4 regions of the Oerskovia jenensis genome follow, and region 1 is predicted to be linked to each of the others. Evidence: riboswitches for the same ligand, from Rfam matches in the RefSeq annotation. Region 1 holds a riboswitch; each other region holds the start of a gene.
The links. A riboswitch is a leader RNA that binds a small molecule or an ion and turns the genes downstream of it on or off. The one in region 1 is predicted to bind S-adenosylmethionine.
Positions count from the first base shown of each region.

Region 2: linked by a shared signal. The riboswitch ahead of JOD49_RS18635 (ABC transporter substrate-binding protein) and the one ahead of JOD49_RS08975 (rhodanese-like domain-containing protein) in region 1 are both predicted to bind S-adenosylmethionine.
Region 3: linked by a shared signal. The riboswitch ahead of JOD49_RS10525 (hypothetical protein) and the one ahead of JOD49_RS08975 (rhodanese-like domain-containing protein) in region 1 are both predicted to bind S-adenosylmethionine.
Region 4: linked by a shared signal. The riboswitch ahead of JOD49_RS10825 (methylenetetrahydrofolate reductase) and the one ahead of JOD49_RS08975 (rhodanese-like domain-containing protein) in region 1 are both predicted to bind S-adenosylmethionine.

Region 1 covers NZ_JAFBBO010000001.1:1,997,465-2,000,664, forward strand. Annotated here, with positions in the region: gene JOD49_RS08965 (aminotransferase class V-fold PLP-dependent enzyme) at 1-404, opposite strand, end outside; SAM riboswitch class IV at 446-560, opposite strand; gene JOD49_RS08970 (phosphotransferase enzyme family protein) at 665-1,534, opposite strand; SAM riboswitch class I at 1,608-1,700, shown strand; gene JOD49_RS08975 (rhodanese-like domain-containing protein) at 1,707-2,171, shown strand; gene JOD49_RS08980 (O-succinylhomoserine sulfhydrylase) at 2,195-3,200, shown strand, end outside.
Region 2 covers NZ_JAFBBO010000001.1:4,174,371-4,177,570, reverse strand. Annotated here, with positions in the region: gene JOD49_RS18635 (ABC transporter substrate-binding protein) at 1-1,469, opposite strand, end outside; SAM riboswitch class IV at 1,787-1,898, opposite strand; gene proB (glutamate 5-kinase) at 2,065-3,200, opposite strand, start outside.
Region 3 covers NZ_JAFBBO010000001.1:2,338,884-2,342,083, forward strand. Annotated here, with positions in the region: gene JOD49_RS10515 (polysaccharide deacetylase family protein) at 1-1,070, shown strand, start outside; gene JOD49_RS10520 (cold-shock protein) at 1,253-1,456, shown strand; SAM riboswitch class IV at 1,588-1,699, shown strand; gene JOD49_RS10525 (hypothetical protein) at 1,805-2,173, shown strand; gene JOD49_RS10530 (hypothetical protein) at 2,306-3,019, shown strand; gene JOD49_RS10535 (MerR family transcriptional regulator) at 3,121-3,200, shown strand, end outside.
Region 4 covers NZ_JAFBBO010000001.1:2,415,755-2,418,954, forward strand. Annotated here, with positions in the region: gene JOD49_RS10820 (NYN domain-containing protein) at 1-1,069, opposite strand, end outside; SAM riboswitch class I at 1,309-1,411, shown strand; gene JOD49_RS10825 (methylenetetrahydrofolate reductase) at 1,524-2,573, shown strand; gene metE (5-methyltetrahydropteroyltriglutamate--homocysteine S-methyltransferase) at 2,594-3,200, shown strand, end outside.

The sequences.
Region 1 (3,200 bases):
GCGTGGTGCTCGACGTCGAGGACGAGCACGCGGCCCGGCGAGCCGTCGGCCTGGGCCGGGACGCAGCCCGCGAGGAGGTTGAGCGAGTCCGTGGTGTTGCGCGTGACGATCGTGACGTCGTCCTCGCGCGCGCCGACGAACGCGCCGATCGTCTGGCGAGCGGCCTCGTAGAGGGCCGTCGACACCTGGGAGAGGTAGCCCGCGCCGCGGTGCACGCTCGCGTACAGCGGCAGGACCTCGTTGACCCGGTCGGCCACGACCTGGAGCGCCGGGGCCGAGGCCGCGACGTCGAGGTTCGCGTACGGGACGCTGCGCCCGTCGACGAGGGGGACCAGGGTGTCGCTGCCCACGACGGGCAGCACGGCACACGAGATGGGGGCTTCGATGACTGCGTGTGCGCTCATGGCACGTCCTCCGGTGGTCGTCGGAGTTCGCCCTGCCGGCCCCTCCGCGCTTGCCCCCCTCCAGGTAGAGAGGGACCTGGTCGTCACCCGGGGCACCCCACCGCGGAGGAGGGTTGCCGGCCAGCAAACCGGGGCTTTGCGCTGGCACTCATGACCTGGTGTCCAGGATGGTCGAGGCGCCCGGAGCATGTCAACCGGTGGGCACGGCGTCTCGGATGATGGGCACGGCGGTCTCTCAGCAGCGCGGGTAGGTCAGGAGGTCAGGTGCGCGCGGTCGCTGCGAGCGCCGCGATGTAACGCGCATCGGCCCGGTACATGGCGGCGTGCTCCCGGAAGTCGTCGCGTCCGGTCACGGACGCCCGCTCGTCCGTGAACGCCGCGAGCTCGTGGAGCCGCGCGACCACGGTGGTCAGGACCTCACGTCGCGAGTACGGCATCCCGTAGGCGGCGACCAGCACGTCGAGTCGTGCCAACGAGTCCAGCCGCCCGACGACGTCGCTCCCCTCCGAGTCCCCTGCGTCCGCCACGAGGGGCGCGAGCCGGTAGCCGAGGTAGGCCAGGTCCCAGATCCGGGGGCCGGGGCTCGCGGTGTCGAAGTCGATGAGCCCCACGAGGGTTCCGTCGCGGAAGACCATGTTGTACGGGGCGACGTCGTTGTGGCACACGACCTCGGCGGGCTCGTGCGGTGCGGTCTGCCAGACGGGCGCCGCGGTGCGTGTGTCGAGGAACCCGACGCTCGCGTCGTGCACGCGCCGCAGCAGCGCGCCCGCGTCCCGGAGCACCGACTCGTCCCAGACCCACTCGGGCAGCGGGTAGTGCGCGACGTCACCGGGGAGGAAGGACAGCACCTCGCGCCCCTGCTCGTCCGTCCCGAGCGGCTCGGGCACCCCGGTGACGCCCTGTGCTCGCAGGTGCCGCAGGAGCGCCTGGATCGTGGGCGTCCAGGGACCTGCGGTCCGGCGGACGGTGTCGCCGCGCCGCACGACCGTCGTCGAGTTCCCCCCGGCCAGGGGCTCCTCGGCCTGGTCGGGCGCCTCGGGGTAGAGGGCTTGCGTCGAGGTAGAGGCCCCTGGTCCTCCGTCTCGACGGGAGTCCTCTACCTCGCGGTCCGGTTCGGGGAGATGGCTCATGCGCAGGAACCTACCCGACCACCCTGCGAGACGACCGTTCCATCTTGTGGGCACGGTGGCGTACGATCCGACGCAACCATCCAGAGCGGCTGAGTGACTTGGCACGATGACGCCGCAGCAACCCCCCGGCAACGGGCGAGGGTGCTACCGCCACGACCGATGGAGGATCACCATGAGTGTCCCTGACCGCGCGACCGCTGCCCCGGTCCCCGACGCCCGGCCCGCCGACGGCTACGCCGGCGACATCACGCCCCAGCAGGCGTGGACCCTTCTCCAGGGCGACCCGAGCGTCGTCCTCGTGGACGTGCGCACCGACGCCGAGTGGCGCTTCGTCGGGGTCCCCGACCTGGCCTCGACCGGCCGCGAGCCCGTCCTGGCCCAGTGGGTCGACGTCACGGGCCGCCCCAACCCGGCGTTCGTCGCGGAGCTCACCGCGGCCGGGGTGAGCCCTGAGCGTCCGGTCGTCTTCCTGTGCCGCTCGGGAGCCCGCTCGATCGGCGCCGCCAAGGCTGCCACCGCCGCGGGGCTGGGTCCCGCGTACAACGTCCTCGAGGGCTTCGAGGGAGCGCTCGACGGCGCCGGCCACCGCGGGTCGGACGGCTGGCGCGCAGCCGGTCTCCCCTGGAAGCAGTCGTGAGCGCCGCGCACGGGGACGGCGTCCTGCGCATCCCTGCCGGCGTCCCTGGCGGCTCGGGCCGCGGCCCGCTGCCCCGCTCGGCCCGTCCCGACACGCTCGCGGTGCGCGGCGGCCACGCCCGCTCCAACTTCGAGGAGACGAGCGAGGCGCTCTTCCTCACGCAGGGCTACGTCTACGGGAGCGCCGCGGAGGCGGAGGCCGCGTTCACGGGCGAGGTCGACCGCTTCATCTACTCGCGCTACGGCAACCCGACCGTGCACACGTTCGAGGAGCGGCTGCGCCTCATCGAGGGCGCCGAGGCCTGCTACGCCACGGCGTCCGGCATGTCGGCGGTCTTCACCTCGCTCGCGGCGCTGGTCGGCGCCGGGTCGCGCATCGTCGCCGCCCGCGCGCTCTTCGGCTCGTCGCTCGTCATCTTCGACGAGATCTTCGCCAAGTGGGGCGTGCGCACCGACTACGTCGACGGCCACGTGCTGTCGCAGTGGGAGGAGGCGCTGTCGACCCCTGCGGACGTCGTCTTCTTCGAGACCCCGTCCAACCCCATGCAGGACGTGATCGACGTGCGCCGCGTGAGCGACCTCGCGCACGCCGCAGGCGCGGTCGTCGTGCTCGACAACGTGTTCGCGACCCCCGTGCTGCAGAAGCCGCTCGAGCTCGGCGCCGACGTCGTCGTGTACTCGGCGACCAAGCACATCGACGGGCAGGGGCGCGTGCTCGGCGGCGCGATCCTGGGTTCCGAGGAGTACGTCAAGGGACCGGTCCAGACCTTCATCCGCAACACCGGCCCGTCGCTCAGCGCGTTCAACGCGTGGGTCCTGGTCAAGGGGCTCGAGACCCTCTCGGTGCGCGTCAAGGCGCAGAACGCCTCGGCCCTCCAGGTCGCGACCGCCCTCGAGGACCTGCCCGGCGTCACGGCCGTGCGCTACCCGTTCCTGGCCTCGCACCCGCAGGTCGAGCTCGCCAAGGCCCAGCAGAGCGGTGGCGGGACGGTCGTGACGTTCAACCTCGACGTGCCGGGCGCCGACGACC
Region 2 (3,200 bases), 2.2 Mb from region 1:
GACGCCGCCGAGCGGTCGAGCAGGTCGTCGACCTCCTCGGGGGCCCGCTTGTTGATGTTGCGCGCGTTGGCCGAGAAGATCGTGCGCAGCACGTCGGGGTCCGAGCGCGTCAGGTTGTAGTAGTCGAAGTCGAAGTCCCCGGACTTCTTGAGCTCGGTGGACTCGGCGACCGTGACCTGCTTGAGCTGGAGGTCCACGCCGATCTTCGCGAGCTGCTGCTGGACGAGCTCGAGCGGCTCGGCCACCTGCCAGAACGTGACCGTGGTGGACAGGCGCTGCCCGTCCTTGACCCGCACGCCGTCGGCACCCTCGACCCAGCCCGCGTCGTCGAGGAGCTTCTCTGCGCCGTCCGGGTCGTACGCCAGGTCGTCCGAGACGTCGGCCCACAGCGGGGTCGAGTGCGACAGCACGCTCGTCGCGGGCTCGTCCTGCGGGGTCAGCAGGGTCGCGGCGATCTCCTCGCGGTCGATGCCCTTGCTGATCGCCTGCCGCACCGCCGGGTCGGCGGCGAGCGGACGGGACTCGTTGGGGAAGAGGTTGAAGACGACACCCGGGTTCGCCCGGTACGCGAGCCAGAAACCGTTGCCGTCGAACTGCGGCAGGTCGACCGTGCTGATGGCCGCGGTCGCGTCGATCTGCCCCGAGAGCAGGCTGCCGGTGCGCACGCTGGCCTCGGGCACGAACTTCACGGTCACGGTGTCGAGGTACGCCTCGCCCGTGTGGTCGTCCGCCTCGGAGGCCCAGTCGTACCCGGCGACCTTCTCGAGCACGACCTCCTGGTCGAACGTGTACGACCTCACCGCGAACGGTCCGGAGCCCACGAACTTCCCGGCGCACCGGTCCTCGACGCTCAGCGCGGCCGACGCGGGCGAGAGCAGCCCGAGCGAGAAGGTCGAGGACGCCTGGAGGAACTGCGCGCTGGGTGCCGAGAAGTCGACCCGCACGGTGCGGGGGTCCACGACCGTGGTCCCCTCGTACCCCACGAGGTAGGCCGAGCCGAGCGAGGCCGCTGCGCCCAGCTCGACGATCTTGTCGAAGTTCGTCTTGACCGCGGCCGCGTCGATCGGCGTGCCGTCGGCGAACGTCGGTCCCTCCCGGAGCGTGAACGTGAAGCTCGTCGCGTCCGCGTCGACCTCCCAGCTCTCGGCGAGCCAGGGCAGGATCTCGCCCGTGTCGGGGTCCTGCGCGGTGAGCGAGGCCACGGTCTGACGGGCCGAGGCGATCGCGTCGTTGTTCCCGACCTGCTGCGGGTCGATGCAGTGCGAGTCGACCGTGACCGCGAAGGTGAGGTTGCCGCCCGGGACGGGCTCCGCCGTCGGGCCGGGGGACGTGCCGTCCGCCGCGCCGCCGTCACCGGAGCCGCACGCCCCGAGCAGGAGCGCCGTCGTGGCGAGGGAGGCCGCGGCGAGTGCGCGGCGGGACGGGGCCGTGCGGCCGCCGGGGCCCGTGGGCCTGGTCGAGAGGGACATGCGAGAGGTGCTCCTTCGGTCGTGCGCGCCGCGCGACCGGCAGGGCCGGCGGCGCGCAGGGGTCGCCGACGGACCGTGGGTGCGTCGGGTCGACGCCTGCTCACGGTGCGCGGCGGTGGGGGCCGTCAGGGGACGGCGAAGGTGGGGACGTGGTCGACGCGGGGGTCTCGCCCGCGCGTCAGGTGCGACCTGGGTTCAGCCGGGTGTCAGCGACAACAGGGGACGAGGAGCCGGGGGCCGTCGAGGTGGCGGACCGCCCTGCGGTCGTGCTCCTGCTCCGTGCCGGGTGCGCGCATCGTCCGTTCCTCCGTGTGCCTACCGCGTGCTTACCGCGCCCGACGGGTCGCGGTCAGGTACCACCCGGAGCACCCCGTCACGTCGAAGGGTTGCTGGCCAGCGAGCCGGGTCTTGGCACTGGCGCTCTTCACCTGCCGCACAGGAAAGCCCCCCGAGGGCGAGGAGTCAAGGGGTGAGAGCGCCGTCCCACACGGTGAGACGCCAGGGGGGTGCGAGACGGGGCCCGGTGACCCGTGACGGGTCGCCGAGCCCCGTCAGGGAGTCGTGCGGCAGGGCGCCCAGGCGCGGCGAACCCCGCTCAGGACGCCTTGCGCTTGCGGCCGACGAGCACCAGGTCGTCACGGTGCACGATCTCGCGGTCGTACCCCTCGCCCAGCTTGTCGCGCAGCTCGTGGGTCGAACGTCCCAGGAGGCCGGGGATGTCGCTCGAGTCGAAGGCCACGAGGCCGCGCGCGATCACGCGCCCGTCGGGGGCGACGAGCTCGACGGGGTCGCCCGCGTCGAAGTCGCCCGTGACCCCGACGACCCCCGCGGGCAGCAGCGACGCACGTCCGGCCAGCACCGCGGCGACGGCCCCCGCGTCGAGCTCGAGGCGTCCGCGAGTGCGGGCCGCGTGCGCGAGCCACAGGCGCCGGCGCGTGGTGCGCTTGCCCGTCACGGCGAACCAGGTCCCGACCTCGCGCCCCGCGAGCGCGCCCTCGGCGTGCGCGGCCTTGGTCAGCACGACGGGGATGCCCGATCCGGTCGCGATGCGCACCGACTCGAGCTTGGTCAGCATGCCGCCCGTCCCGATCGAGCTGCCCCGGCCCGTGACCTCGATGCCCTCGAGGTCGAGCGCGGAGTGCACCTCGCGGATGCGCTGGGTACCGGGCCGCGAGGGCGGACCGTCGTACAGGCCGTCGACGTCGGTCAGCAGGACCATCGCGTCGGCGCGGACCAGGTGCGAGACCAGGGCCGCGAGGCGGTCGTTGTCCCCGAAGCGGATCTCGTCCGTCGCGACCGCGTCGTTCTCGTTGACGACGGGCACGATCCCCAGGTCGAGCAGGCGTTCGAGCGAGCGCTGGGCGTTGCGGTAGTGCCCCCGGCGGATGGTGTCCTCGGCCGTGAGGAGCACCTGGCCCACGCGGATGCCGTACTCGGCGAACGCCTGCGCGTACCGGGCGACCAGGAGCCCCTGCCCCACCGAGGCCGCGGCCTGGGCCGTGGCGAGGTCGCGTGGTCGCGCGCTCAGGCCGAGCGGGCCGATCCCCGCAGCGATCGCCCCCGACGTCACGAGCACGACCTGTCCACCCGCGGCGTGCCGCGCGGCGATGACGTCGACGAGCGCGTGGAGGGCCGGGACGCTGAGGTGCCCGTCGGGTCCGGTGAGCGAGGACGAGCCGATCTTGACGACGACCCGGTGGGCCGTGGCGACCTGGGAGCGAGCGGAGAGCG
Region 3 (3,200 bases), 340 kb from region 1:
TTCGCGCCACGACGTACGCCTTCACGGGCGGGGCGAACGGCGAGGTCGGCGCGCAGACGTTCTACACCGACATCCCGCGTGCCACCACGACGTGGTCGTCGGACCTCTTCACGGCCGACGGCCGCAAGCAGGCCGCGCAGTGGGTCGACGCCTCGCTCGACGCCGCGGGGCTCGGGTTCGAGGACCCCGTGCCCGCCGCGGAGGACACGTTCCGGGACGTCCGTCTGGGGCCCGACGGCGCCGCGACCCTGGTCTTCTCCCCCGGCCTCGTCTCGGCCCGCTCGGACGGCGAGCTGGCGGTGCGCATCGAGCCCGACGCGACGCGCACGGTCCTGTCCGCGGTCGGGAAGCAGATCGCGGACGCCGCGGCGAGCGGCACCCCGTTCACGGGGATCGCGCCGCCCCCGGTCGAGCCGCCGCCCGTGACGACCCAGCCCGTCCCGCCGGCGTCCCCCGGTGCCCCGGACTGCTCGGTGCTCAGCTGCGTGGCGCTGACCTTCGACGACGGTCCGGGCAAGCACACGTCCCGCCTGCTCGACACCCTCGCCGAGAAGCAGGTCAAGGCCACGTTCTTCCTCGTCGGCCGCTCGGTCGGCACGCACCCTGACGTGGTTCGCCGCGAGGTCGCGGAAGGGCACGTCGTGGGGAACCACACCTGGTCCCACCCGGATCTCTCGAAGCTCGGCACGGACCAGATCACCGACGAGCTCACGTCGACGGCGGACGCGGTCGAGGCCGCGTCGGGTGTCCGACCGACCCTCGTGCGCCCTCCGTACGGCGCCACGAGCGACACTGTGACGAGTGTCCTCTCCCAGCGCAACGAGCCGTCGATCCTGTGGAACGTGGACACCGAGGACTGGAAGAACAAGGACTCGGTCCAGACCTCGGAACGGGCCCTCGCAGGCGTGCGACCTGGGGCTATCCTGCTGATGCACGACATCCACGCCTCGACCGTGGACGCCGTCCCGGGCATCGTGGACGGCCTGCGGGCCGCCGGCTACACGCTCGTGACCGTGCCCGATTTGCTCGGCCCTGACCTGGTTGGCGGGCATGCGTACTTCAATCGTTAGCATCAGGGCTAGCACAGTCGGGGTAACCCCTGTACCGTAGCCGGTGAGATTGCAGTGCCTCGCTTGTCCTTGCGCAACGGCCCCATGCCACCGCGAACCTTGTTACCCAAGAGTTGACGACGAACACCGTGATGTTCGGCTCCAGATCATGGAGCTGTTTGAAACTCTAGAAGGAGATCCCCATGGCATTGGGAACCGTGAAGTGGTTCAACGGCGAAAAGGGCTACGGCTTCATCGCACCTGAGGACGGCAGCGCCGACGTGTTCGCGCACTACTCCGCCATCCAGACGCAGGGCTTCCGCTCGCTCGAGGAGAACCAGCGCGTCGAGTTCGACGTGACGCAGGGCCCCAAGGGCCCGCAGGCGGAGAACATCCGCCCGCTCTGATCTCACTCGCCTCCGGGCGTAGCTGATCATTGAACGAGTGCCCCCGACCGGTTCGCCGGTCGGGGGCACTCGTGCGTCCAGGACCAGGTACCCCTGTGCCCGGTCGGTGACGCCGTGGTAGAACTGAGAACGGTCCAGAGGACCAGCGAACCGCCCTCCGGCGTGCTGGTCCGGCAACCGCGCGACGCGCACGGTGCTCCCGGAGGAAGACCCGCCCCCACGATCGTGGGGGAAGAGCGAGGCCCGACGCCGTAGGGCGCCTCCTCGTGCCCCTCGCCCGGGGACCGTCCCGGGTGCGTACCGGCACGGAGGCGAGCTCCGCCGTCGGGCACGGAGAGAAGGAGCACCATGGCCGAGCGCGTCATGGAACGCCGGGCGACGGTCGTCGCCTGCACCCCGTCCGTCGTGTGCCGACAGTTCGACCCCGGCCACCTCCTCCACGACGTCCACGGGCGCATGCTCCGCAACCGGCCCTGGGGCTGGCGCGAGGGCGTCGTGCTCGCGGTGCGGGCGCGCGACGGGGGCGAGGAGGTCGTCGTCGAGTACGCGACGGGCGAGGGAGCGTGCCGGGTGTGGCACCACACGGGGCTCGACCTCGACCCCGGCACCACCGTGCGCGTGCACGAGCAGTACCACGCGCTCGAGCTCGCGGGGCGGGCGCTCAACGTCCGGCTCCTGGGTGGGGTGGGCAGCGTGCCGGAGCCCGCGCCTCGCTGACTGCGTGACTCTTCTGCGACTCGCCGGGCGCCTCTCCGCCGAACCATGCACCCGGCGGAACGTGCCGGCCGGCCGCCACGTTGAACCGGTGAGGGCGTCCGCCCTCGACGGTTCGACCAGAAGGACACGCTCATGGGATTCCTCGACCGCCTCCTCGGCCGCACTCCGCAGGACGAGGGGACGCCGCGCCGCCACGCGACCTACGACGGCCACGAATCCCCCGTGTACGGCACCCCTCCCCCCGCTCCGACGGGTCCGGGGCGCAGCGAGGACGACGTCGCGATCGACCGCTACCGCTACCTGCTGCGCACGGCTCCCCCCGAGGCCGTCGAGCAGGCTCACGCCGAGGCGTTCGAGCGGCTGACACCCGAGCAGCGGCGCCGGGTGCTGACCGACCTCGGCGAGAACCTGCCGCCCGCCGAGCGCGCGACCTCCGACGACCCGCAGTCGCTCGCCCGCATGGCCACCCGCGCCGAGATGCGCAACCCCGGCACGCTCGAGCGGTCGTTCGGCGGCAGGCAGGGCGGCCAGGGCGGACCGGGGATGGGCTCGATGATCGGGTCCAGCATGCTCGGCACCATCGCGGGCGTCGTGATCGGTTCAGCGGTCGCCAACATGCTGTTCGGCCCGATGTTCGGAGACCCGGCCGCGGACTTCGCCGGCGACGGCGGGACCTCGGGCGAGGGCGACCCCGGCGCGGCCGAGGCCGGCGGCGAGACGGACCCGGGAGCCGGCGACACGGGGGCCGGCGACAGCGGCGGCGGCGACTTCACCGAGGCAGGCGGCGACTTCGGCGGGTTCGGCGACTTCGGTGGTGGGGACTTCGGCGGCTTCGGGGACTTCTGAGTCCCTCGGCCGTCCAGGCCCGCTGAGTGCGGCGTGCGGCGGCACCACACCTCCGACCCGAGCGTTGACCTTGCCCCAGGGGCAGGGTCGAGACTGGCACGGTGCCCGACTCCACGGCCCTGACCACCGGCGAGTTCTCCCGCCGGTCCGGCCTCTCCGCGAAGGCTCTGCGCCTGTACGA
Region 4 (3,200 bases), 420 kb from region 1:
GGTTCTTGAGGCCGGACAGGGGCACCGAGTCGCCCTGCTCGCCCACGACCGTGCGCAGCAGCGCGAAGTCGTCCCCGGCGTGCCCGCGCTCGGGCAGCGAGACCTCGGGGTCGCCCGTCGCGGGGCCCGCGCTGAGCTGTACGACGCCGCGCTCCTCGAGGTAGCGCAGGAACTCGCCGAAGTTGCGGAAGCCGTAGTCGGCCTCGCTGAAGGTGGGGTCCTTGCGGAGCAGCGTGCGCTTGAGCGTCGAGGCGACGACGGCCCCGCTCGACGAGCTCGACAGGTCCGCGAGGGTCTGCGCGACGAGGACCGCGAGGTCCTCGTCCTCGGAGGCCGAGGAGGCCCCGTGCCCGACGGCGGACTCGAGCTCGGCCTCGACGTCCAGCGGGACGGAGGTCGGCTCGGGCGCGCTCTCGGCGGTCGGTGCCGTGGCGTCGGCGGCCGGGGGCGGGGTCACGGCCTCGGGCGCAGGAACGGCTGCGGCCTTGCCCGAGGAGCCCGAGGAGCCCGTGGAGCGGCCGTACGACTTGCGGGTCCCGCTCCGGTTCGAGCTGTTCGAGGAGCGCTTGCGCTCGACGGGCTCGTCCGGGATCTCGACGCCCTCGAGGCGGTCGTAGAAGAGGAACTCGTCGCACGCCGCCGGCAGCAGCTTGGACGTCGAGTTCTCGACGCCGATCCCGATGACGCGCTTGTTGAGCTCACGCAGCTTGTGCACGAGGGGGGAGAAGTCGCTGTCGCCCGTACACATGACGAAGGTAGAGATGTACTCACGCTCGAAGGCCATCTCGATCGCGTCGACGACCATCTTGATGTCGGCCGCGTTCTTGCGCGAGGCCCCCATGCGCTGGGGCATCTCGATGAGCTCGACCTGGTGACGGGTCAGGGAGCGGCGGTCCTCGTCGAAGTACGACCAGTCGGCGTAGGCACGGCGGACGACGACACGGCCGCGCGCGGCCAACGCGTCGGCGATCGGCTTGAAGTCGAAGGTCATCCCGCCCAGGTGGTCGCGCGCGCCCAGCGCGAGGTTGTCGTAGTCGAGGAAGACGGCCAGACGTTCTTCGGTGTCCATATCCGCCAGGGTATTGCCCGCGTCGTCCGAACGCCCATCCGCCGCGGCGACCAGCCCGTATGTCACAGGCCGCTGGGCGGGAGACGGGCGTAGGTTGTAAGGACACCGGTCGGCCCGACGAAGGGTCCGCCGGGGCGCGCGCACACCGCGAGACGAGTCGACTCCCCGACGCCAGACCCTTCCGTCTCACGCTTCGAGCAGATACTGGCTCGCATCATGGATTCCCCCTACGATCGTCACCACCATCCAGAGCGGTCGAGAGTCCTGGCTCGTTGACACCGCAGCAACCCCCCAACGGAAGCCTCCCGCGGGTACGGGTGCTACAGCCAGGTTCGATGGAGCGATTCATGACCGAGGCATCCTTCTGCGCAACCCCGCACCGTACCGGGGTCCCGCGCACCACCCGTTCGGCCTTCGTGGCCACCGTCGGCACGCCCCTCCCGGCGGTCGCACGATGAGCATCGTCGACCTGGGGCACTTCGGGCACGAGGCACCGCGACCCACGGTGTCGTTCGAGCTCATGCCCCCGCGCCGCCCCGACGCCGCCCCCAAGTTCTGGGAGACGGCGCGGCGGCTCGTCGCGACGTCCCCGGACTTCGTGTCGGTCACGTACGGCGCGGCCGGCACGGACCGCGAGACCTCGCGCCGCGTCATCAGCCAGCTCCTGCACGGCACGCCCGTGCTGCCCATCGCGCACCTGACCTGCGTGGGCGCCTCGCGCGAGGACGTCGAGGACGTCATCACGGACTTCCTCGACGCCGGTGTGCGCAGCTTCCTCGCCCTGCGCGGGGACCCTCCGCGCGACCAGCCCGACTGGCGCCCCGCCGAGGACGGCGTGCGGTCCAGCACCGAGCTCGTGGCCCTGCTGCGCGAGGTCGAGGCCGCGCGCTGCGCCGCGAGCCCGAGCGTCGCGCTGCGCGGCGCGGCCCGCCCCCTGACCATCGCGGTCGCGACGTTCCCCGACGGGAACCTCGCCGCGGGCACGAGCCGCACCCAGGAGGTGCGCCGCCTCTGGCAGAAGCAGCAGGCCGGAGCGGACTTCGCGATCACGCAGCTCTTCTACGAGGCGTCGTCCTACATCGACTTCGTCGCCGAGGCGCGCGCCGCCGGGGTGACCATCCCGATCCTCGCGGGCCTGCTGCCCATGACGGACCCGGCCCGCCTCGCACGCGTCGAGGAGCTCACTGGCGTCCCGGCACCGCGCCGCGTCGTCGAGGCCCTCGAGGCCGAGCAGGACCCGGACGCACGCCACAGGCTGGGTATCCGGCACTCGGTCGAGCTCGCGCGCCAGGTCCTCGCGGCCGGCGCGCCCGGCCTCCACATCTACACGTTCAACAAGCACCAAGCCGCTCTAGACCTGCTCGAGGGAGTCAACCTCGGCGGTGGGGTAGCGGGGGACGCGAGCAGCGTCTCGTCCCGCACCCCCGACCTGGCCAGCGGGCCGTGGGTCTCCGGCACTCCCCTTCCCTCCGCCGAGCCCGCCCTGGGCGGGCCCTCGGTCTGACCAGTTCAGAGGTAATCACCATGAGTGCACCCACGTTCCCCTCCGGTTCCGTCCTCGGCTACCCCCGCATCGGCCCGCGCCGCGAGCTCAAGAAGGCCGTCGAGTCCTTCTGGGCCGGGCGCTCCACGGCCGACGAGCTCGAGGCCACGGCCTCGGCGCTGCGCGTCGCGGCCGCCCAGCGTCTCGTCGACCTGGGCCTCGACGCCTCGTCGGGCGCCGTGCCCGGCTCGTTCTCGTACTACGACCAGGTGCTCGACGTCGTCGCTCTCCTCGGGGCGGTCCCGTCGCGCTTCGCGTCGCTCACCGACGAGAAGGGCGCGCTGGACCTCGCGGGCTACTTCACGGTCGCGCGCGGCGCCGGTGAGGACGCCCCGCTCGAGATGACCAAGTGGTTCGACACGAACTACCACTACCTGGTCCCCGAGATCAGCGAGTCCACACCGTTCCGCTTCGCGGACGACCGCATCGTGCGCCAGTTCGTCGAAGCCAAGGACGCGGGCGTCGTGACCCGGCCCGTCGTCGTCGGGCCCGTCACGTTCCTCGCGCTGTCCAAGGCCGCCGACGACAGCGCGTCCGGCTTCAGCCCGCTCTCGCGCCTCGCGGACGTCCTGCCCGTGTACGTCGAGC